2 regions of the Cytobacillus mangrovibacter genome follow, and region 1 is predicted to be linked to the other one. Evidence: a T-box and tRNA genes for the amino acid it is inferred to sense, from the RefSeq annotation. Region 1 holds a T-box; the other holds one or more tRNA genes.

Region 1 (10,852 bases):
TATGACTTCTCAATAAAATCGAACGAAAAGTTTCTAACCCTTCAAGAAAATTCATATCACTTACTAAATTGGTCAATAATATCCAAGAGGTGACAATATGGATAAGGATAAATTAAAACTCACATCTTCGGAAATAGGTACACTATGGGGAGAGTATGTAAATGGAACATCAGCAGACATTGTAAATAAATATATGTTTTCGATTATTGAAGACGAGGCAATAAAGGCTATATTTGAGGATGCTATTATTACATTTGAAAAACAAAAAAAACAAATCGTCACTTTTATGGAGAACGAGGGATTTCCAGTGCCCATTGGATTTACTGAAATGGATCTCTTTAAAGATAAACCGAGATTATTCACAGATATATTTTGCCTGAATTATTTACATATCATGACGTTACATGGTTTACTCGGTCATACCACTGCTTTAGCTGTTTCTGTTAGAAAGGACTTAAGGGAGTTTTATGATTCATGCGATAACGATGCGAAAAAGATGTATCATCAAACCATTGAGTTATTGCTTGAGAAAGGAAGTTTCCAAAGAGACCCTTTATTTTATCCAGCTAAAAACCCTGAATATATTTCCAGCCAAGATTTCACAGATGGGATCTTTGGAAAAGGTAGAAAATTAGCAGCGACAGAGATCATTGCTATTTCTTTCAACCTTAAAAAGAGCATTATGACTAAAACACTTTCAATCGCATTCAGTCAAGTCGCCCAAACAAAAGAAGTAAGAAAATTTTTAACCGATTCCGAGAAAACAGCTGATGGTCAAATAAAAACATTTGCAAAAATTATGCAAACAGATAATTTACCTGTACCGAAATCTTTGGAAACAGAAGTGACTACTTCAACGGACTCTCCTTTTTCCGATAAGTTAATGTTGTATCATATTGGTTTCTTGTTCCAGGCAGCACAAAACTATCATGGGGCAGGACTCGCATCAGCTATGAGAACAGACCTTGTAACAACTTATGAAGCGACGATTCTAAAGAATCTAATGGTTACAAAAAAATGGTATAACTTAATGGTACAAAATAAATGGTTAGAACAGCCCCCTCTTGCTCCTAATAGAAATGAACTTGCAAAAGAATCATAGTCTAAACGATGGTTTTGTTTAATGAATAAAAACATAATTGAAAAACTAGTATGGAGCATCGCTCTTCCTGGGTTTGGGCAGTTTTTAAACAGAAAATATTTTAAAGGCATCGTTTTATTGATACTTGAATTTTTGATTAATATACAATCCAATTTCAATCAGATCATTATTATGAGTTTTCACGGAGAAATTGATGAGGCCATAAAACATGCAGATTATCAGTGGTTGATGTTTTATCCTTGTTTATACTTTTTTGCTATATGGGATGCCGTTAAAGATGCAGGTGGAGGGAAAGACCCTATTTCTTCCCTCCCCTATGCCTTGTCAGCGTTTCTTGTAACAGTGGGACTGATTTTTTCATCCAAATTAATGATATTTGGAGTATTATTGGGTCCTGTTTGGCTTCCAATGTTGTTTGTTTTTCCTGGGATAGCATTTGGCATTCTTATTAAGAAGATCATAAATAACATTTTTTTGAAAACCATCCCTTAAAAAAAGATGGTTTTTTTGTTCGTTCCGCTAAACTCATCTTTAGTTTAAATACATTTCTTCACAATATCAACTTATCATACTAAGCATTACTAAACAGTCTGGCCTTTAAATGAAAAATGAGCACTTATCCTTTTCAAGGATAGCGCCCGTTTAGTGCAATAAGATATTACTATTACTTTATTCTGTGTCAGGCTTTATTCTCTCATCAAAGTCATCTTTAGAAATTTCCCAAACATCATATTCTTCTCCAAACTTATCGCGTACATCTTGAGCCATTAATTCAGAAATAATGTCATAGTCATCTAATATATCTTCACTAAGTATTCCCTCTACTGTATTCCATCTGATAAACTTTTCGTCCATCAAAGACTTAATAAAGAAATACCTTGTTTCAAATTTAGTAATCATAATCTCCCCTGTAAAAGTTCTTATTTCAGCAATAATATCACAATTGAAATTGATTTTTCTTAAATTCAATTGCACCGTTAGCACCTGAAGCGTCTGTTCTTATTGAACAATCAGCGCCAGATAATTGAAAAACTGATTTAATATTGATTAGCTATTTAAACAAAATTATTCGCCTTTATCAAAACCGAGATGAACAGAGTCTGCAATCCTTTCATAGCCAATTTCTCTATAGATCTTATTTGATGTCGGGTTCATCATATCTGTGTACAGTACGCAAAAGTTGAATTCTTTAAGTAGTTCTCTTGATATCTCCGTAACAAGCGTCCGAGCATATCCTTTTTTGCGTTCTTCCTTTGGCGTAAAAACCAAACCAACAGTTACACCTTTCTTTGTAGGACGTGACTTCTTCATCATAGATACGATCTTTCCTTTATCCTCCCAAATAAAAACCTCTTGTTCCTTCAGAAACATTGCCACACGTTTTTTCACTTGTTCGATTGGGGAAATCGGCAGTCCGGCATCATTTTCGAATAAGTTGTACCACTTCTCGATAAGTGGAGAATCGCTCTCTTTTGCATAACGCCAAGAACCAGGACTATGTTCAAGCGTTTCATTCACCTTGTTCAAACGATACAATCCCTGATCCATAAGCAGTTGATGCGTCTTACCGGTTTTCATTTCCCACTTTGCTGCGACTTTGTATGCCCACTCTTTCAAACTAATGATCGAACGAAAGTCAATTTCAAGTTCAACCATATTTCTTATGAAGAAATCTATTATTTCTTCTAAACGTTTTTCATCGACAAAAATAAGATTTAACGGATGCGGGGGTGTCATTTGGAAGAAGGCTAACACCTTTCCATCTTCCTCAATTGTCGCCATAAATGGATTCTCATAATTACCAGCTTTAATAGCTTGCAGTATACCGTAAAAAAGACTGAATACATCTTCCTTTTCCAATAAAAACGACTCTATCTTTCTCTCAAAATCATGAGGATTATCATAAACTTTAAATTTCATTTTCAACACTCCATTCATAATCAAATAAAATCGAAGGCACCGATTTAAAAATACCTTTTCATTCCGTATTCTTACCTTCTAACTAATTTAAATCTTTCTTTAAATAAGGATCTTTTCTAAAAGAAAGTTGTTTTTTGAATAAATGTTGTGAGTGAAAATCGTAGACAAATATGTCTAGTTGATTGTAGCGGAAGACGCGAGACTCCTGCGGGAAGTGTGGGACAGCTGAGACCCCGCAGACGCTTTAGCGTCGAGGAGGCTTAGCGCCCACCCCGCGGAAAGCGAGCGATCTGGAGCGGAAATCAACTTCTACGAATTCGTGTTAAAAGCAACAATGTTTGCGAAAACAGCCTTAAATAATAATGCTCAAAATCTCTTCCTACATTATCTATACTTCCAAACACTTTGTAGTTATCTCTTTAGTAATAAGTAGTGTCATTTACAAGTTTCTCCTTCTCCCATATGGGGTATTATAGTAATAAGTTCTACTAAGTGATGTTCCAAACCTTCTACTTCATTTTAATTATTAACATAAATATCCAACCCAGGAGTATATGCCTTTTCATCCAAAGATCATTTGGGGCAACTAGACAAAGGATTATGATTTGTGATAAATTATTATAATAAAAAATTTATTAAAATATTTTAAATCGATGAAGAGGAAAGTAGTTTTTGCTAGGTTCTATAGCGAGTCAGGGACGGTGGAAGCCTGGCGATAAAGCATAAACGAAGAACACCTTTGAGTTCTAACCGAAAAGGATATCTTAAGTAGGCTTAGACGTTACCAGCACGTTACCTGACTGGAGTTAGCAATTTTAGCTTTAGAGTTGGTCATTTGATGACAATTTGGGTGGTACCGCGGAAGCAAGCCTTTCGTCCCTTTTTCGGGATGAAGGCTTTTTTAATGTAATTAATACCATAAGGAGGATTATTATGCTTAAGACTGTAGTAAAAGATTTATACAGAAATCAAGAAAATTTCAAGGACAAGACTGTTCAAATTTCAGGCTGGATCCGTACTCTTCGAGATTCTAAAACCATTGGTTTTATGGAGTTAAACGACGGAACATTCTTTAAGAGTGTACAAATCGTTTTTGAGGATACCCTTGATAATTTCAAAGAAATTACGAAATTACCTATTAGCTCATCTGTATTAGTTGAAGGTGAATTTGTTCCAACTCCAGAAATGAAGCAGCCTTTTGAAATTAAAGCGACAAAAATCGTTGTGGAAGGATTATCGGATACAGATTATCCTTTACAAAAAAAGCGACATTCCCTTGAATATTTAAGAACTATCGCTCATTTGCGTCCGAGAGCCAATACCTTCTCAGCCGTTTTCAGAGTAAGATCTCTTGCATCGTACGCGATTCATAAATTCTTTCAAGATAAAGGATTTGTCAATGTGCATACACCGATTATTACTGGTAGCGATACAGAAGGCGCCGGGGAAATGTTCCGTGTGACATCAATGGATTTAAACAAGCTTCCTAAAACCCAAGAGGGAAAAGTGGATGAAGGCGCAGATTTCTTTGGAAAAGAATCCAACTTAACGGTTAGCGGTCAATTAAATGCGGAAACTTTTGCTCTTGCATTCCGTAATGTGTATACCTTTGGTCCGACCTTTAGAGCTGAAAATTCAAATACAGCACGGCATGCCGCTGAATTCTGGATGATTGAGCCAGAAGTTGCTTTTGCCGAATTACCTGATATCATGGACCTTGGAGAAGAAATGGTCAAGTATGTCATTGATTACGTTTTTGAACAGGCACCTGAAGAAATGGCCTTCTTTAATAGCTTTATTGATAAAACACTTATTGAAAGATTAAAGAATGCATTAGAATCCGACTTTGGAAGAGTTACTTATACCGAAGCTGTTGAATTATTAAAGAACTCCGGCAAGGAATTTGACTACCCTGTTGAATGGGGAACAGATTTGCAAACTGAACATGAACGTTATCTAAGCGAGGAAGTTTACAAGCGTCCTGTCTTCGTAACCGACTATCCGAAAGAAATTAAGGCTTTTTATATGAGAGCAAATGAGGATGGCAAGACAGTAGCAGCGACTGACCTATTGGTTCCCGGTATTGGTGAGCTAATTGGAGGAAGCCAGCGTGAGGAAAGAGAAGATGTCCTTGCAAATAGAATTAAAGAACTAGGTATGGCGGTAGAAGATTACTGGTGGTATCTCGAGCTTAGAAAATATGGTGGTACCAAGCATTCTGGCTATGGTATTGGGTTTGAACGACTTGTCATGTATCTAACTGGAATGAAGAACATCCGCGATGTCATCCCATTCCCACGTACACCTGGAAATGCAGATTTTTAATTAAATAGATGCTTCAAAATAAACAATAGGATGCTACGGCATCCTATTGACTCTTTACCGCCTTTGGAAAAACCAACTATTAATCCCTCATTGCTTTCTGCTACATATACGTCTTCATACGGAATGGCATTGGTCCACATCTGTTCACAACTTTCATACGAAATCATTGGTAATCGCTCTTCATGTCTAAAAACATGTCTCTTCTCTTCTTTTCTGTAAATAAAAAGCGCCCTTTAACTGTGCAATTGTATTTTTATAAAAGATTATTTGAAAAAACTATAGGGAATATTAATGGTATTATTTTTGTTGAAGGTGATTGAACAAAATGGCACCATTAATCAGTGAAGAAGAAATTAAAAAATCAGATGAGTTTTTTCAACAAATCCATAAGATTGAAATGGAATATTTAGATTATTGGATGGAAAATACATTATGGGATTGGGAATTTTGGGTTTCAATATTTTTATCAATAATTCCATGGCTTGTATGGTTTATCGTTCGTAAACGAGGAAGTGAAGCAAGGCTACTCTTGGCTGGAAGTTTTGGTATTATAATGGCTTGTTGGTTAGATTTCATAGGGGTAATATCTGGGCTTTGGCATTATTCGGGAAGAGTTTTACCGACAATTCCAGCCTTTTTACCTTGGGATTTTTCATTGATACCAGTAACGATCATGCTTTGGTTGCAATATAAACCAACATATAATCCTCTTTTCAAAGCTATTATCTATTCCGCATTGTCTTCTTTTATTGGTGAACCTCTATTTGAATGGATAGGATTTTACACAGAAGTAAACTGGAGTGTTTTTTATTCCTTTCCAATATATATCATTATTTACTTGATCGCTTATCGAATTAGTATCGCTAAAACATTTGATCCTTTATAAATTATTAAACTAATGTTATATCTCCTTCAGACCTTGAAATTCCTAATCATATAGGAATTTCAAGATATGTAGTGGAAATACGGTGTCAACATGGGTGTTACGTAGAATGCTGGCTGGACCCCAACTTTAATAATACATATTTAATTTACGAAACGATCTAGAAATTTACTCGCGTCACTATTAAATTTCCACATTACCCCAAACTTATCAACTAGCACACCAAAACTTGCTGACCATGGCGTAGAAGATAGCGGCATGATCACAGTACCCCCTTCTGAAAGACCTTCAAAATATTGTTTATTCATTTCTGGATCAGCATCAATCATACTAATTAAGACGGTATTCCCTTTTATGATTCCGCCTATCCCAGCTTGCATAAATGGCAGAACATCAGAAATCATTAAAATATTCCCTGAAAACTCAATACGAGATTCCATAATCATGTTTTGTTCTTCTTCTGCTAATGGGGCATTTGGATCTTGACCAAAGGCACCAAATCTCACCATTTTTACGTTTGTTGCTTGTAATGCCTGTTCATAAAAGGCTAACGCTTCTTCTGCTCGTCCATCAAATTGTAGATAAGATATTGCTTTCATCACTTCATTCCTCCTTTTCATATTTGAAGTATAATAGGACATATACGACAACTGTATGTCGTATATGGGAGGGAAATATGAAAAAAATTGAACGACTGATCTCGATAGTGATGATTTTGTTACAAAAAGAAGTTGTTTCGGCATCCGAATTTAGCCGACTTTTCAATGTAACGAGACGAACGATTCAACGTGATATGGAAGCATTAAGCTATGCGAACATCCCTATTTATGCAGAATATGGTGCTGAAGGCGGATATGCACTAATGGAAGAGTATAAATTTGATAAACGATTACTAAATCACAAGGATGTTGAAAATATCTTCATAGCTTTAGGGGGTTTTGAAGGACTGATTACAAATCAAGAGATTCAAATGACTATTCAAAAAATCAAAGGAATGACAAGCTCAGAGATTTCTCCAAAACTTAATTTATCTTTTTACGAGTGGACAGGAAGAAGCCAAATGAATGAAGATATTTTATTTATCAAGCAAGCAATTGAGAATCATTGGTTATTAAAGTTTGAGTATGTAGACCAAATGGGAAACATAACTCACAGGATCGTAGAACCCTATAAATTACATTTAAGTGAAATGCATTGGTATCTTTTTGGTTATAGTTTAGAACGGGAAGACTATCGAATCTTTAAATTGACGAGGATCACAAATATCCAAAAAGACGGTTATTTTGTCCCAAGACCCGAGAAGGTATTTGAAGAAAAAAAACAACATAATGAACCACTAAATTTAGTTAGTGTACAGCTCTTGATAGATGTTGCAGTAAAAGATCAATTTATCGAGAGATACGGAAAAAATGCCGTTACAAAAGTGACGACAAGAAGCTACCTTACGACAATTGAATTGCCTGAGAATCAATTTGCCTACCAATTTTTAGCCGGATTCGGTAATAAAGTTAAAATTATGGAGCCAAAAGGTTTTATTTCAAACTATTTAAACTTTCTAGAGGAAGCAGTGAACCTCTACAAATAGAATTTTTCGCACATAGTAAAAATAAACGTAGGTAAATAATTGGGAATTAATGTATTTTAATAAACAAATCCACTTCCTAGTAAAACAGAAGTGGATTCATTAATAAGTCTATTTATTTCTTTTTATTTAAATAATCCTTATAGACTAAAACAGCAACAACAGGCGTTAAAACCAAGCCTCATGAAAACATTTCCTTTAGGTTTTCATCTTAGGTTTTTTATTACAAATGTTAAATTATTTGTCCACACTATTTTCCAATCAGTGTCTGAATCTAATCTTATGTTCTAGTTCAGACTTCTGACGTAAGTGATGGCGAAAATGCATATCGACAAGATCGAACCATTCTCTTGCGTTCAGCCAGCCAAGTCCTCCATGTTTAACTTTGTAGTTGGGATTTATTGCATCTACTCTAGATTCCCATTGTCTCAACCTCTGTTTTACTTGATCTAGTCTACCCGATAGTTCTTCTATATTATCCGAATTACTTGGTGGGGTATTTAGTTCGTCTGGTAACTTGATTTTGATTGGTGGGAACCCTCCAATTTTATAAAAATGCTCTCCAGACTCCGTTTTCCCAAGCTTTTGCTCTTCCTTTAATGCTGCACAAGCTTCCACATTATCTAGGTACTCCATAGCAACAAGAATCACATGGTCGTACATTTGACCAATGGACCAAACTCCATCAGCTGTTATAAATCTTAGTTGCTCAAGTGAATATTTTAGCAGTTCGATTTTATAGGTTTCAATTAGTTCTAAATTACTCATTTAATCACTCCTTTACCAATAAAATTTAATGTTCATGAAAAGAAAAGATTATTTTTGCTCTATTTTTCCTAATAATTCTTTTAAAATATTTGAAATCCTTTTAAATTTTGAACCTATTTTGTTATTTCACAATCTAGTCCAATTGTGGAATAACAAAAAATCCTGAATGTACACAGGATTTTTTAATTAAGTATACGTTTATAATAAAAAAGTTTGCCTCGAATCGTTTAACCAATCAATTATTGTGGAACTTCAAATGATTCTACATTTGGTTCAACAATCTTCATCAGATTTCTATTCTGCATTATAAATTTTATAAGTGCTGCTTTAAAATAAAATTAGCTTTCCTATCTAGTTCTGCAATCTGCCCTTTTCGTTGAAATAGTACTCCTACTTTCTACTATCAACAGGCATAGATTTCCCTAAAGCTAATTCTAAAAAATCAATATATACCAGAACCTCCTCTGGCAAAAACACATCGTTTCGCTTCACCAATCCCACCTGAATTAGGTTGCTTCCTTCCAATGGAATCGAGATAATATTGGAGTTCATATAATTATTTACGATACAGCCGGTTCCGATGTTGTAGGCATCTGTATTCGACAGGAGATTATTCATAGTGCCCCTATCCTTTAAATAGACCACTTTTCCAATTTCGTCTACATTGATCGTTTCTTCTGCAAAGTGAAGCATTACATCGTCCTGCTGATAGGTTAAAAAGGGATAGTTCCTTAACTGCTCCAACGTAATGCATTCGAGATGAGCCAGAGGATGCTCTTTACGGAGAAAGACATGTTGCTTTATTGAAGCGAGTGGAGTAAACAGTAATGATTTTGAGGTAAAATAACGCTCAAAAAAGCTCTTGTTTAAATCAGTCAGAGATAGAATTCCGAGAATACTTCTGCTTGCGTACACGTCATCAATTACCTCAGTTGACTTTCCTTCCCGAATCGTGAATTCATATTTTTGCTCGTTAAAATAATCCATCAAATTTGCAACAGCCTCTATTGCAAAACCATAATGTTGAGAGGAAATAGAGAACTTTGTTACGTCTGCCGCCTTTTCCTTATTGAAATGATAGACGACAGATTCCATTTGTTCTAAAAGGGTTTTAGCATAAAATAATAACTCTGTACCATCTTTGGTGAAGACAACGCCTTTATTCGTTCGATCAAGAATCGTAATTCCTAACTCAGCCTCCAGATCACGTACTGCTTTGCTGATACTGGGCTGTGTCACGTAAAGTGCGGAAGCAGCTTTACTGATAGAATTATGCTTGGCAATCTCCACGATATAACGAAATTGCTGGAGTGTCATGTTCGTCCCATCCTTTTTATTTCATTCACTAATTGCTTTGCTATAACTTTATTCTATGGCAAAAGGTTAAAAAGTTCAATTTTACGTTTTATATAGAGCGTTCTACAATAAATTAGAGATTAACAAACTTTTTTTGAGAGGAAGACAACTATGATAAGAGAAGCAACTGAAAAAGATTTAATGGACATTTTGGAAATTTATAATGATGCCATTCTCAATACGACTGCTGTATACGCATATAAACCCCAAACGCTTGAAAGCAGGCAAATTTGGTATGAACAAAAGATGAGTGAAGGTTATCCAATAGTAGTTTTCGAACAGGATAATAGAGTGGCTGGATTTGCGACATTCGGTCCTTTTAGAGCCTGGCCGGCTTATAAATATTCAATAGAACATTCTGTTTATGTGGATAAGGAATACAGAAAAAAGGGAATTGCGACTTCCTTAATGAAAGAATTAATCGCTATTGCCAAGGAAAGAGAGTATATGACCTTAATTGCTGGAATTGATGCTGCAAATGAAAAAAGCATTGCCATGCATAAAAACTTTGGCTTTGTTCATTCAGGCACAATAAAAAAAGCAGGTTTTAAATTCAATAGATGGCTTGATTTAGCTTTTTATCAAAAAGAACTTAACGGTCCTAAAACTCCTGTAGAAGAATAATATTCGTTGCATACTTTTAAATAGATCAATACTGAAAGGTGAAAGCTGTGACTGCATGGAATCCATTAGTTAAAGAAAAAGTTCTAATCTCCAGTCATCCAGAGAAAATAATGGGGTATGTCTATACCTCCTTAGCTTACTTGCTTTGGGGGTTTCTAGCATTATACTGGAATTCCCTAAATACAGTTTCCTCAATAGAAATATTAGCTCACCGAATTCTATGGGGATTTATCTTTGTTGTTACTATTATGATCATTCATTCTAAAAAGCGGTTGGCTTTCTTTACACTGCT
Region 2 (10,852 bases), on a different contig from region 1:
CTGGCAGTTGAAATTTGCTCACTAATATCTGCTGCTGGAAATACTTCCTCCGCAAGGGAAACCCGGTAGTTTTCAAGAAAAACAACCTTTAATTTCTCATTTGCCAGTGGGTCCCTGTTCACCTTTTCTGCAACAGTATTAATTAATTTAATAATTTTCTTTGCATAATAATAGCCTGGAGATGCCTTTGCTCCAAAGATAAAGGTGCGCGGATTCATTTGAAAGTTTCCGTCTTCTTTTATTCGATTGTATAAATACATCACATGCATGATATTTAATAGCTGTCGTTTATAAGCATGCAGCCGCTTCACTTGAATATCAAATATCGATGCAGGGTCAACCATCATCCCAGTCTGTTCCTCAATTCTTTTAGCAAGCCTTAGTTTATTTTGCTGTTTAATTTGTGATAACTGCTCGAGAAAGGATGAATCTTCTTTAAATTGAGCTAAACTGCTTAGCTGCTCTGGCTCTCGAATCCACCCATTCCCTATTCCTTCTGTAATAAATTTTGCCAGCAGCGGATTAGCCTTTAAAAGCCATCTTCTATGGGTAATTCCATTTGTTTTATTATTAAATTTCTCTGGATAGATTCGATAAAAACTGCTCATTTCCCGCTTTTTCAGTATTTCTGTATGAAGAGCTGCCACTCCATTGACACTATATGAGCCCACAAGAGCGAGATGAGCCATTTTTACCTCTCCATGGGCAATAATCGCCAGCTGCTCAATATGCTGCCAGTCACCAGGATATTGCTCCCACAGCTGCTGGCAGAATCGTTCATTGATCTCCTCAACAATCATATAAACACGCGGCAACAACGGTTGAAATATCCGAACTGGCCACTTTTCCAACGCTTCCGATAATGTCGTATGATTCGTATAAGAAATCGTCTTTGTCGTTATCTGCCATGCCTCTTCCCATCCCATGCCTTCCTCATCTATTAAGATACGCATGAGTTCCGGAATAGCAAGGACTGGGTGTGTATCATTAATATGAATACCCACATGCTCATGGAACGAATGCAAGCCGCCATATCTTTTTCGATGGGAGCGAATGATCGAGCGAATGCTTGCTGAAACAAGAAAATACTGCTGCTTCAACCGAAGTATTTTTCCCTCGTCATGTGTATCATCCGGGTAGAGAAACTCAGAAACTGACTCCGTTTCCCGCTTATATTTTAAGATATCTTGATGGATAGGATAAGGAGATGGCTCTGCATTCCAAAGCCTGAGCGTATTGACTGTATCTGTCTTATAACCAACAACAGGCATATCATATGGAACAGCTGTAATGGTTTCTGCATTCACATGACGGAAAGCAAGCCTTCCATTTTCCTCTCTTACTTCAACATTTCCCCAAAATGGGATCTCAATTGCTAATTCAGCTCTTCTTACTTCCCAAACATGTCCATGCCGAAGCCATTGCTCAGGAAGCTCAACTTGATAGCCCTCCACAATCTTCTGTTCAAACAAACCATGCTTATAACGGATTCCACAGCCATGCCCTGGCAAATCTAATGAAGCAAGGGAATCCATAAAGCAGGCTGCCAATCGACCAAGTCCACCATTTCCTAGTCCTGCATCAGGTTCGGCTTCCTCCAATCGATTCAGATCGATTCCTAAGTCCTCTAGCCCCTCCCGAACAACATCCTCTAAGCCTAAGTTCAACAAATTATGGTGAAGCAGTCGACCGAGCAAAAACTCGATCGAAAGATAGTAAATTTGTTTTCCCTTCGCCATACGATAGCGCTCATTCGTATTGATCCAACTCGTACTGACATATTCCCTCACCATATTCCCAAGGGTAAAGTAATGATCACGTTGAGTGCTCTCACCAAAGCTTTTCCCGCACATCATCTCAAGCTTTTTTAAAAAGGCACCTTTAAATTCTTCTTTATTAGCAAACATGACTCTCACTCCTTGAGACGAGCTCCAAGTAAAGCCGGTTGTACTTAAATGCCGACTGTGCCCAGCTATAATCCATTTCCATTGCATTTTTTACAATGGTTTCCCAACATTCTTCATCCCGGTAAAAACTAAGTGCCCGTTCAATCGTAAACAGCATATCATGAGCATTAAAATGACTGAATGAGAACCCATTCCCTTCATCTGTTAGCACATTAAAGGAATGAACTGTATCGTTTAACCCTCCTGTTTCCCTTACAATTGGTACAGTTCCATACTTCATCGCAATTAACTGCCCAAGCCCGCATGGCTCGAACTTTGATGGCATAAGAAATAAGTCAGCTCCCGCATAAATCTGGTGGGCAAGCCCTTCATCAAATCCGATATACGCCTTGCATTTATTCGGATATGCTGCTTCCATATCCCTAAAAAATTGTTCAAACTCCTTATCACCTGTGCCGAGAATAAGCAATTGGATATCCTCTGAAATCAATTCCTGAAACACACATCGAACAAGCTCAATTCCCTTTTGTTTTGTCAGTCTAGTTACCATCGTGATAAGTGGTGTATCTGCTTTTTGAGGCAAGCCAAATAGTTGTTGTAAATGGGCTTTATTTGCCTGTTTTTCCGCTAGTTTCTTCGCAGTATAGCTTTTGTACAGAAAAGGATCTTTTTCAGGATGATAGAATTCATCATCAATTCCATTTAAAATCCCTTCCAAATCTGATTCCCTTTTTTGAAGCAATTCATGAAGCCTCTCCCCATATGTGCTCGTTTGAATCTCCTGTTTATATGTGGGACTGACCGTTGTTAATTTATCTGAGGCAACAATGGCCCCCTTCATAAAATTGATATTCCCGTAAAACTCTAAATAATCAATATGAAAAAAGCGGTCATTTAAACCGAATAAATCTGCTAAAGTTTCTCTTGGCATAATCCCCTGAAATTGCAGATTATGTATTGTAAAAACTGTCCGAATGGATTGATATCCCTCTTTCGCTTTATATTCCACTTTTAATAAAAAAGGAATCATCCCTGTATGCCAATCATGACAATGAATAATATCTGGCTGAAAATCAAGAAATGGAATGGCATCTAATACGGCTCGATTAAAGTAGGCAAAGCGCTCACCATCATCAAAATAGCCATACAAATTTTCACGCTTAAAATAATACTCATTATCTACAAAATAATACGTAATCCCTTGATAGGATAATTCTTCAATTCCACAGTATTGATTTCTCCACCCTACTTCAACAACTAATTCAGCCCTTTTTTTCATTTGTATTTTAAAATTCTCTGAAATCGATCCATATTTCGGGAGAATCACCCGAATATCTGTCCCTTGCTTCCTGAGCTCCTTTGGCAATGAACCTGCAACATCTGCTAATCCGCCAGATTTTACAAATGGTATACATTCAGATACAACAAATAATACTTTCACGTATTCATCAGCGCTCCTTGGCCCATGCCTTTTCGGATGACATATGGTGCTTGACTGGCCCCTGTCATAATTGTTCCTGATTCAACTTTTACATCCTTATCTAGAATGACTGAATCCAATAGACAATTCTCACCAATTTGGCTCTTCTGCATAATGATACAGTTTTTCACTATTGAACCCTTTCCAATCTTCACCCCACGTGAAATGATACTATTTTCGATGGTCCCTTCAATTTGACATCCATTTGCGATCATTGAATGATGAACAGATGCCCCTTTTAAATAGCGTGTTGGTGGCTCATCCTTCACTTTTGTATAAATCGGGTGATTCTTCAAAAATAGTTTCTTCCATACATCGGGATCAAGCAGCTCCATACTAGCTGAGAAATAGGACTGAATCGTGTCAATCATTACTGAATAACCGGTATATTCATAAATACACAAACGATACTTATGGTGAATATCCATGACTACATCGCTCATACAAGTATACCCTGTTGCTTCTCGTGTCTGAATTAATTCAATAAGCAAAGACGTTTTAACTAAATACATTTGCATGGACTTTCCATTATGAAACACTTCCGTAATGTCACAGCCAGTATGAATATGTCTTTCTAATACAGGCCTGAAATCCATATTAAAAACAGTATAGCAATTAGCTATAATGACATATTCCTGCTTACTGCGTTTAAAGTAATCCAAGTTAGCTGCAAAATGGCTAAACGATCCGATTCCCCTTCTAATTCCTTCGATAATAGAAGATGGAAAGAAGAATAGACCATCTCTTTTTCTATTTAAATCCCAATCTTTCCCCGATCCTAGGTGATCCATTAATGATCGATATTGAAATTTCGGGAAAACAGCTACACTTTCGATATTTGAATTCACCATATTAGAAAGGACAAAATCAATTAGCCGATACCTGCCAGCAAAAGGAACAGCAGCAAGTGATCGATGTGTCATCAATTCCTCCAATCCTTCATGATGGGTAGTCGCATCAATCACACCTAGTACACGTTTATTCAAACATATTCCCTCCTATAAAAATACGTTTATGCAAATAACTCAAACTAGCCTTCTCTTAAGATACAACCCCATCGATCATTTCTTCAGAAATGAGTATGACTTCATTCGATCCTTCTGAAGCTCGAATGACTGTCCCATCCGGTATGATCATATTTGCAGGTACAATCGCTTTTTCAATCAATACATTTTGACCAATTTGCGCATTGGGCATGACAACTGTCTCCCGAATAATCGAACCCAGCCCAACCGATACACCTTGGAAAAGAACGGACCGTACAATATCACCCTCTATTGTGCATCCTTCATTGATTAGAGACTCTACTACATCAGCATTAGGTGAAATATATTGTGGCGGTTGATTAGGATTAACAGAATATATGCGCCAATCATAATCAAATAGATTTAATTCACATGTTTCATCCAATAAATCCATATTAGCTTCCCAAAGGCTCTTTACGGTTCCAACATCCTTCCAATATCCATTGAATGGATAAGCGAATATCTTTTTCCCCTCTTTAAGCAGCATTGGAATAATATCCTTTCCAAAATCATGGCTGGAATTCGGATTCTGATTGTCCCTGCCTAAATAGTCTTTTAGAAGTGACCAATTAAATATATAAATACCCATAGAGGCAAGATTATTCTTCGGGGTATCTGGCTTCTCTTCAAAGTCAACAATCCCCATGTCCAAATCTGTGTTCATAATGCCAAATCTGCTGGCTTCCTCCCACGGAACTTCAATAACAGAAATCGTTGCATCGGCCCCTTTTTCGATATGGTATTCAAGCATAAGCTCATAATTCATTTTATAAATATGATCACCTGACAAGATCAACACATATTCAGGCTCATACTGGGTTAAGTAATTAAGATTTTGATAGATTGCACTAGCAGTACCGGTGTACCACTTCACCTCAGAAGATTCACTATATGGCGGCAAAACAGTTACTCCGCCATTTCTTCGATCTAAGTCCCAGGCACTGCCAATCCCAATATAAGAATTCAACACGAGTGGCTGGTATTGAGTTAGAACCCCTACTGTATCAATGCCTGAATTCGTACAGTTGCTTAAAGTAAAATCAATAATTCGGTATTTTCCTCCAAATGGAACAGCAGGCTTAGCTAGACTCTTGGTTAATGAATTAAGCCTACTTCCTTTCCCTCCTGCTAATAACATGGCTACGCACTTTTTCTTTCCCATTCCCTTTCCTCTCCTTTCGATGCTTAACAGGGCGTAAAACGGATAAACCAAATGGCGGAATTTCCATCCTTAATGAGTGCGACCTTCCATGGAACTCAATAGCTTCCGTTTTTAGCACCTTTTTATTAATGCTATTCGTTCCCCCAAACTCATCTCGATCACTATTAAATATTTCTCGATAAGAGCCCTCTTTTGGAGCACCCACTCGATAATCATGGTACTTTTGCCCAGTGAAGTTGCAGATAATAACAAGATAATCCTCTTCCTTTTTACCTTTGCGGACAAAAGAAAAGATAGACTGCTGATGATTATGTACATCAATCCATTCAAAGCCCTCACTTAGATGATCCAACTCATAAAATGGTTTAGAGCGACGGTATAGCTTTAGCAGATCTTTCACATACTTATTTATTTTTTGATGCATCTCATAATCAAGCAAATTCCAATCCAGCTCTTCTTTATCCTTCCATTCATCGAATTGCCCTAGTTCAAATCCCATAAACAGCAATTTTTTTCCTGGATGTGCAAACATATACCCAAGAAGCAATCGGAGCTGTGCAAATTTCTCCCGGTAGTCACCAGGCATTTTATTTAAAAGTGATTTTTTCCCATGAACAACTTCATCATGTGACAAGGGAAGAACAAAGCTTTCCATAAAGGCATACATCAAAGAAAAGGTCATTTTCCCATGTGCCATCACTCTAGATTCTGGACTTGTTTCCATATATGAAAGGATGTCATTCATCCATCCCATATTCCATTTATAACAAAAGCCAAGACCACCATATTCCACCGGTGAAGTAACTTGTGGCCATTCTGTTGAATCCTCTGCCATCATCAAGAAAGAAGGATCGTACGCCAAAACTGTTTGATTTAAACTTTTTAGAAATTGACTGCCTAATGGATTCTCAGTTTCATGGCGATTGGGCCAAAAGAGAATATTGGCCACCGCATCTACCCTGAGGCCATCAATATGATAATATTTCATCCAAAAGAGCGCATTTGAAATAAGAAAGCTTTGAACCTCATTTTTTCCGAGGTCAAAATTAGCCGTCCCCCATATCGCATTTTCCCTGTCTCCTAATGTTTCATATTCATATAAATAAGACCCATCAAACCGGAATAACCCATGCTCATCCTTACAAAAATGCCCCGGAGCCCAGTCAAGAATGACTCCTATTCCATGTTGATGACATTGATCAATTAAGCACATAAAATCTTTTGGTTCACCATACCTGCTTGTTACCGAATAATATCCCGTCCCTTGATAGCCCCATGACTCGTCGAGCGGATGCTCAATTAAGGGTAATAATTCAATATGTGTAAATCCCAGCTCTTTAACATATGGAATTAATTCTGCAGCTAATTCTTTATAAGATAAATAGGACCCATCTTCATGCCTTCGCCACGATCCTAAATGGACTTCATAAATAGCTACAGGCTCTGCAAGAATAGTCTTCTCTGCCTTTGTCTTCATCCATTTATGATCATTCCATTGATAGTCATCCAGTGAGTACACAATGGAAGCCGTTCCTGGTCTAACCTCCGAAAAGAAAGCATAGGGATCTGCTTTTAATCGTTTACTGCCATCTTGGGCGATCACTTCATATTTATATAAGTGTCCCTGCAAATCACCCTTAATACAAATGATCCAAATTCCCTCATGATTTACCCTATGTAACTGAAAGCGTTCTCCATTCCAATCATTAAAATTTCCAACTAATCTGACACTTTCAGCATTTGGTGCCCATACACAAAAACGTGTATATATCTTATTTTTTTCCTTGATCAGATGTGCCCCAAAGAGCGAGTAGCTTTCATAAAGTGTCCCCTCATGAAATAAATGCATTTCGTAATCAGTTACTGTCTTCATTGCAACTTCTCCCTATATACTATTCATTAACAATAAATCACCTTCATGAGTATATTCGAGCGTTCAAAGAAATAACCTTGTAAATATTATTTATACTTTTTGACATTAAGTTATCAAATTTGATAAATAAAGATAGGATTCTAATTCATTCATATAATTTCGACATAAAATCTCTCACTAATAGACAGAATAAGACAAAGAATATATTTTAGATTGAAGGGTGGAATAATGAATTGAGTAACAAAGAAGAGGAATATTTACTAAATGAAGCCTTAAAAAACGAAACGAAGACACCTTTATTTGAAGCACCGGATGGAAAAATTCTTGCTGTAGGAGATTTATTTAGAGGACCTTCTACTGGGATTACTTCAGATATTGATTTGAACAATCCTGGAAGGAAGCTTGTGGAAGAGGAAGTAAAGTTTGACTAGAGCTTTGCCACACTGAATAAGCAAATTGTAGATTTTCAACAGCTTATCATTTTATATCGAGCAGATTCTTCACTTTATCTAGCAATTTTTAGAATGTATCAAGCAACTTTTCGAAATTTATCTAGCATTTCGCTTTTCTTGCTAATTAAAAAGAATCTGCTATAGTTTATTAAACAAAAAAAGCTATCAACTTAAGTTGATAGCTTTTTTCTATGACCCCTACGGGATTCGAACCCGTGTTACCGCCGTGAAAGGGCGGTGTCTTAACCGCTTGACCAAGGGGCCAACATATGGCGGAGAAGGAGGGATTTGAACCCTCGCGCCGGTTACCCGACCTACACCCTTAGCAGGGGCGCCTCTTCAGCCTCTTGAGTACTTCCCCATATGATGGCTCCGCAGGTAGGACTCGAACCTACGACCGATCGGTTAACAGCCGATAGCTCTACCACTGAGCTACTGCGGAATAATAAAAATATATAAAACTAGTGGGCCTAAATGGACTCGAACCATCGACCTCACGCTTATCAGGCGTGCGCTCTAACCAGCTGAGCTATAGGCCCCTTTTATTTGTCTAGTTTCGGCTCCTAGCTTTTCGGCCGCTTCGATCTGTTCCCACAAATCCAAAACCAGGATTTGTATGACCAGCTCTCCACCGTCTCTCAAAGCTGAGCAGTCGCCTACACATTTCATTTTGGAGCGGGTGAAGGGAATCGAACCCTCGACAACAGCTTGGAAGGCTGTGGTTTTACCACTAAACTACACCCGCAGATAATATAAGATGGCTCAGGACGGAATCGAACCGCCGACACAAGGATTTTCAGTCCTTTGCTCTACCGACTGAGCTACTGAGCCATATAAAGTTTTGTTTCCTAAATCTTAATTACAGAAAGACCTTTGTTCCAAAGCCCTGTGGTCTTTGTCACAGATTGCTATTCGATGAAGTAATGCTTCGTACTGCAATCTGCTCTACCGACTGAGCTACTGAGCCATATAAGTTTTTAAAAACTGGCGGTCCGGACGGGACTCGAACCCGCGACCTCCTGCGTGACAGGCAGGCATTCTAACCAACTGAACTACCGGACCAGATTGCGGGGACAGGATTTGAACCTGCGACCTTCGGGTTATGAGCCCGACGAGCTACCGTGCTGCTCCACCCCGCGATAATAAAAATTATGAAATTATGGAGGAGGTAGAGGGATTCGAACCCCCGCGAGCCGTTAAGCCCCTGTCGGTTTTCAAGACCGATCCCTTCAGCCGAACTTGGGTATACCTCCGTATAAAAACCTTTGGTGGACCTTGTAGGACTCGAACCTACGACCGGACGGTTATGAGCCGTCTGCTCTAACCAGCTGAGCTAAAGGTCCTAAATACAATCCTAAAAATAATAAATTGGTAGCGGCAGAGGGGATCGAACCCCCGACCTCACGGGTATGAACCGTACGCTCTAGCCAGCTGAGCTACGCCGCCAAATCAATATATAATACTTGTTTTTCAAAAACATATGGTGGAGCCTAGCGGGATCGAACCGCTGACCTCCTGCGTGCAAGGCAGGCGCTCTCCCAGCTGAGCTAAGGCCCCAATAACTATTAAAGAAATGGTCGGGAAGACAGGATTCGAACCTGCGACCCCTTGGTCCCAAACCAAGTGCTCTACCAAGCTGAGCTACTTCCCGTAAATATATGGCGCGCCCGAAAGGAGTCGAACCCATAACCTTCTGATCCGTAGTCAGACGCTCTATCCAATTGAGCTACGGGCGCATATATAAGAAACAAATGGTGCCGAGGACCGGAATCGAACCGGTACGGTAGTCACCTACCGCAGGATTTTAAGTCCTGTGCGTCTGCCAGTTCCGCCACCCCGGCAAGTAATTGGAGCGGAAGACGGGATTCGAACCCGCGACCCCCACCTTGGCAAGGTGGTGTTCTACCACTGAACTACTTCCGCTTATTAAATGATGCGGGTGAAGGGAGTCGAACCCCCACGCCTTGCGGCGCTAGATCCTAAGTCTAGTGCGTCTGCCAATTCCGCCACACCCGCAATATTTAAATGGTGAGCCATGAAGGACTCGAACCTTCGACCCTCTGATTAAAAGTCAGATGCTCTACCGACTGAGCTAATGGCTCGAAATAAAATTTTGTTTCCTAAATCTTGATAGCAGTGATACAGATGTTCCAAAGCTCTTCGTTCTTTGTCACAGATTGCTATTCAGGGAAGCAATGCTCCGTACTGCAATCTGCTCTACCGACTGAGCTAATGGCTCATACAAAATGAGTTAAAACATGCCGGCCAGAGGACTTGAACCCCCAACCTACTGATTACAAGTCAGTTGCTCTACCAATTGAGCTAGGCCGGCGTAAAATGGTGGAGGATGACGGGATCGAACCGCCGACCCTCTGCTTGTAAGGCAGATGCTCTCCCAGCTGAGCTAATCCTCCATTTATAAAAGCTTGGCGGCGTCCTACTCTCACAAGGGGACAGCCCCTAACTACCATTGGCGCTGAGAAGCTTAACTGCCGTGTTCGGGATGGGAACGGGTGTGACCTTCTCGCTATCGCCACCAAACTTTTTTTAAAAGACAAGTTTTATTATATCGTCTTTTTGAAATTTTGCAAGAGAAAAATTAAAATTTATTCTCTCAAAACTAGATAATGCAGAAGAAGAAGATAGAGTAATCATTTATTCATTTTGTCCAGCTACGGCTCCTAGCTTTTCGGCCGTTTCAATCCATCCCTACAAATCCAAAAGCGGGATTTGCAGTGCTGGCTTTCCAACGTCTCTCAAAGCTGAACAGTCGCCTTCGCCTTTCGTTTTTGGTTAAGTCCTCGACCGATTAGTATTTGTCAGCTCCACGTGTCACCACGCTTCCACCTCAAACCTATCAACCTGATCATCTTTCAGGGGTCTTACTAGCTTGACGCTATGGGAAATCTCATCTCGAGGGGGGCTTCATGCTTAGATGCTTTCAGCACTTATC

Evidence for each region. A T-box is a leader RNA that pairs with one kind of tRNA and senses whether it is charged. The one in region 1 lies ahead of asnS (asparagine--tRNA ligase), so its partner is inferred to be a tRNA-Asn.
Region 2: it has a tRNA-Asn gene. The T-box ahead of asnS (asparagine--tRNA ligase) is inferred to sense a tRNA for this amino acid. The anticodon was not compared.

Annotation. Positions count from the first base shown of each region.
Region 1 is NZ_JBIACJ010000003.1:103,158-114,009, reverse strand. Features, by position in the region: gene ACFYKT_RS06960 (DUF3231 family protein) at 98-1,102, shown strand; gene ACFYKT_RS06955 (hypothetical protein) at 1,124-1,594, shown strand; gene ACFYKT_RS06950 (hypothetical protein) at 1,772-2,077, opposite strand; gene ACFYKT_RS06945 (GNAT family N-acetyltransferase) at 2,168-3,022, opposite strand; T-box leader at 3,667-3,906, shown strand; gene asnS (asparagine--tRNA ligase) at 3,956-5,347, shown strand; gene ACFYKT_RS06935 (hypothetical protein) at 5,344-5,514, opposite strand; gene ACFYKT_RS06930 (CBO0543 family protein) at 5,673-6,233, shown strand; gene ACFYKT_RS06925 (VOC family protein) at 6,374-6,829, opposite strand; gene ACFYKT_RS06920 (helix-turn-helix transcriptional regulator) at 6,907-7,815, shown strand; gene ACFYKT_RS06915 (DinB family protein) at 8,074-8,580, opposite strand; gene ACFYKT_RS06910 (LysR family transcriptional regulator) at 8,971-9,897, opposite strand; gene ACFYKT_RS06905 (GNAT family N-acetyltransferase) at 10,048-10,560, shown strand; gene rarD (EamA family transporter RarD) at 10,608-10,852, shown strand, end outside.
Region 2 is NZ_JBIACJ010000011.1:10-10,861, reverse strand. Features, by position in the region: gene ACFYKT_RS17655 (glycogen/starch/alpha-glucan phosphorylase) at 1-1,907, opposite strand, end outside; gene glgA (glycogen synthase GlgA) at 1,897-3,348, opposite strand; gene ACFYKT_RS17645 (sugar phosphate nucleotidyltransferase) at 3,345-4,373, opposite strand; gene ACFYKT_RS17640 (glucose-1-phosphate adenylyltransferase) at 4,429-5,574, opposite strand; gene glgB (1,4-alpha-glucan branching protein GlgB) at 5,522-7,447, opposite strand; gene ACFYKT_RS17630 (hypothetical protein) at 7,681-7,878, shown strand; tRNA gene ACFYKT_RS17625 (tRNA-Glu) at 8,092-8,163, opposite strand; tRNA gene ACFYKT_RS17620 (tRNA-Ser) at 8,170-8,260, opposite strand; tRNA gene ACFYKT_RS17615 (tRNA-Asn) at 8,267-8,341, opposite strand; tRNA gene ACFYKT_RS17610 (tRNA-Ile) at 8,365-8,438, opposite strand; tRNA gene ACFYKT_RS17605 (tRNA-Gly) at 8,571-8,644, opposite strand; tRNA gene ACFYKT_RS17600 (tRNA-Phe) at 8,658-8,730, opposite strand; tRNA gene ACFYKT_RS17595 (tRNA-Asp) at 8,885-8,961, opposite strand; tRNA gene ACFYKT_RS17590 (tRNA-Met) at 8,965-9,038, opposite strand; tRNA gene ACFYKT_RS17585 (tRNA-Ser) at 9,060-9,152, opposite strand; tRNA gene ACFYKT_RS17580 (tRNA-Ile) at 9,166-9,242, opposite strand; tRNA gene ACFYKT_RS17575 (tRNA-Met) at 9,269-9,345, opposite strand; tRNA gene ACFYKT_RS17570 (tRNA-Ala) at 9,381-9,456, opposite strand; tRNA gene ACFYKT_RS17565 (tRNA-Pro) at 9,474-9,550, opposite strand; tRNA gene ACFYKT_RS17560 (tRNA-Arg) at 9,559-9,635, opposite strand; tRNA gene ACFYKT_RS17555 (tRNA-Leu) at 9,652-9,740, opposite strand; tRNA gene ACFYKT_RS17550 (tRNA-Gly) at 9,748-9,822, opposite strand; tRNA gene ACFYKT_RS17545 (tRNA-Leu) at 9,834-9,915, opposite strand; tRNA gene ACFYKT_RS17540 (tRNA-Lys) at 9,926-10,001, opposite strand; tRNA gene ACFYKT_RS17535 (tRNA-Thr) at 10,159-10,231, opposite strand; tRNA gene ACFYKT_RS17530 (tRNA-Val) at 10,238-10,313, opposite strand; rRNA gene rrf (5S ribosomal RNA) at 10,324-10,440, opposite strand; partial or broken rRNA gene ACFYKT_RS17520 (23S ribosomal RNA) at 10,689-10,852, opposite strand, start outside.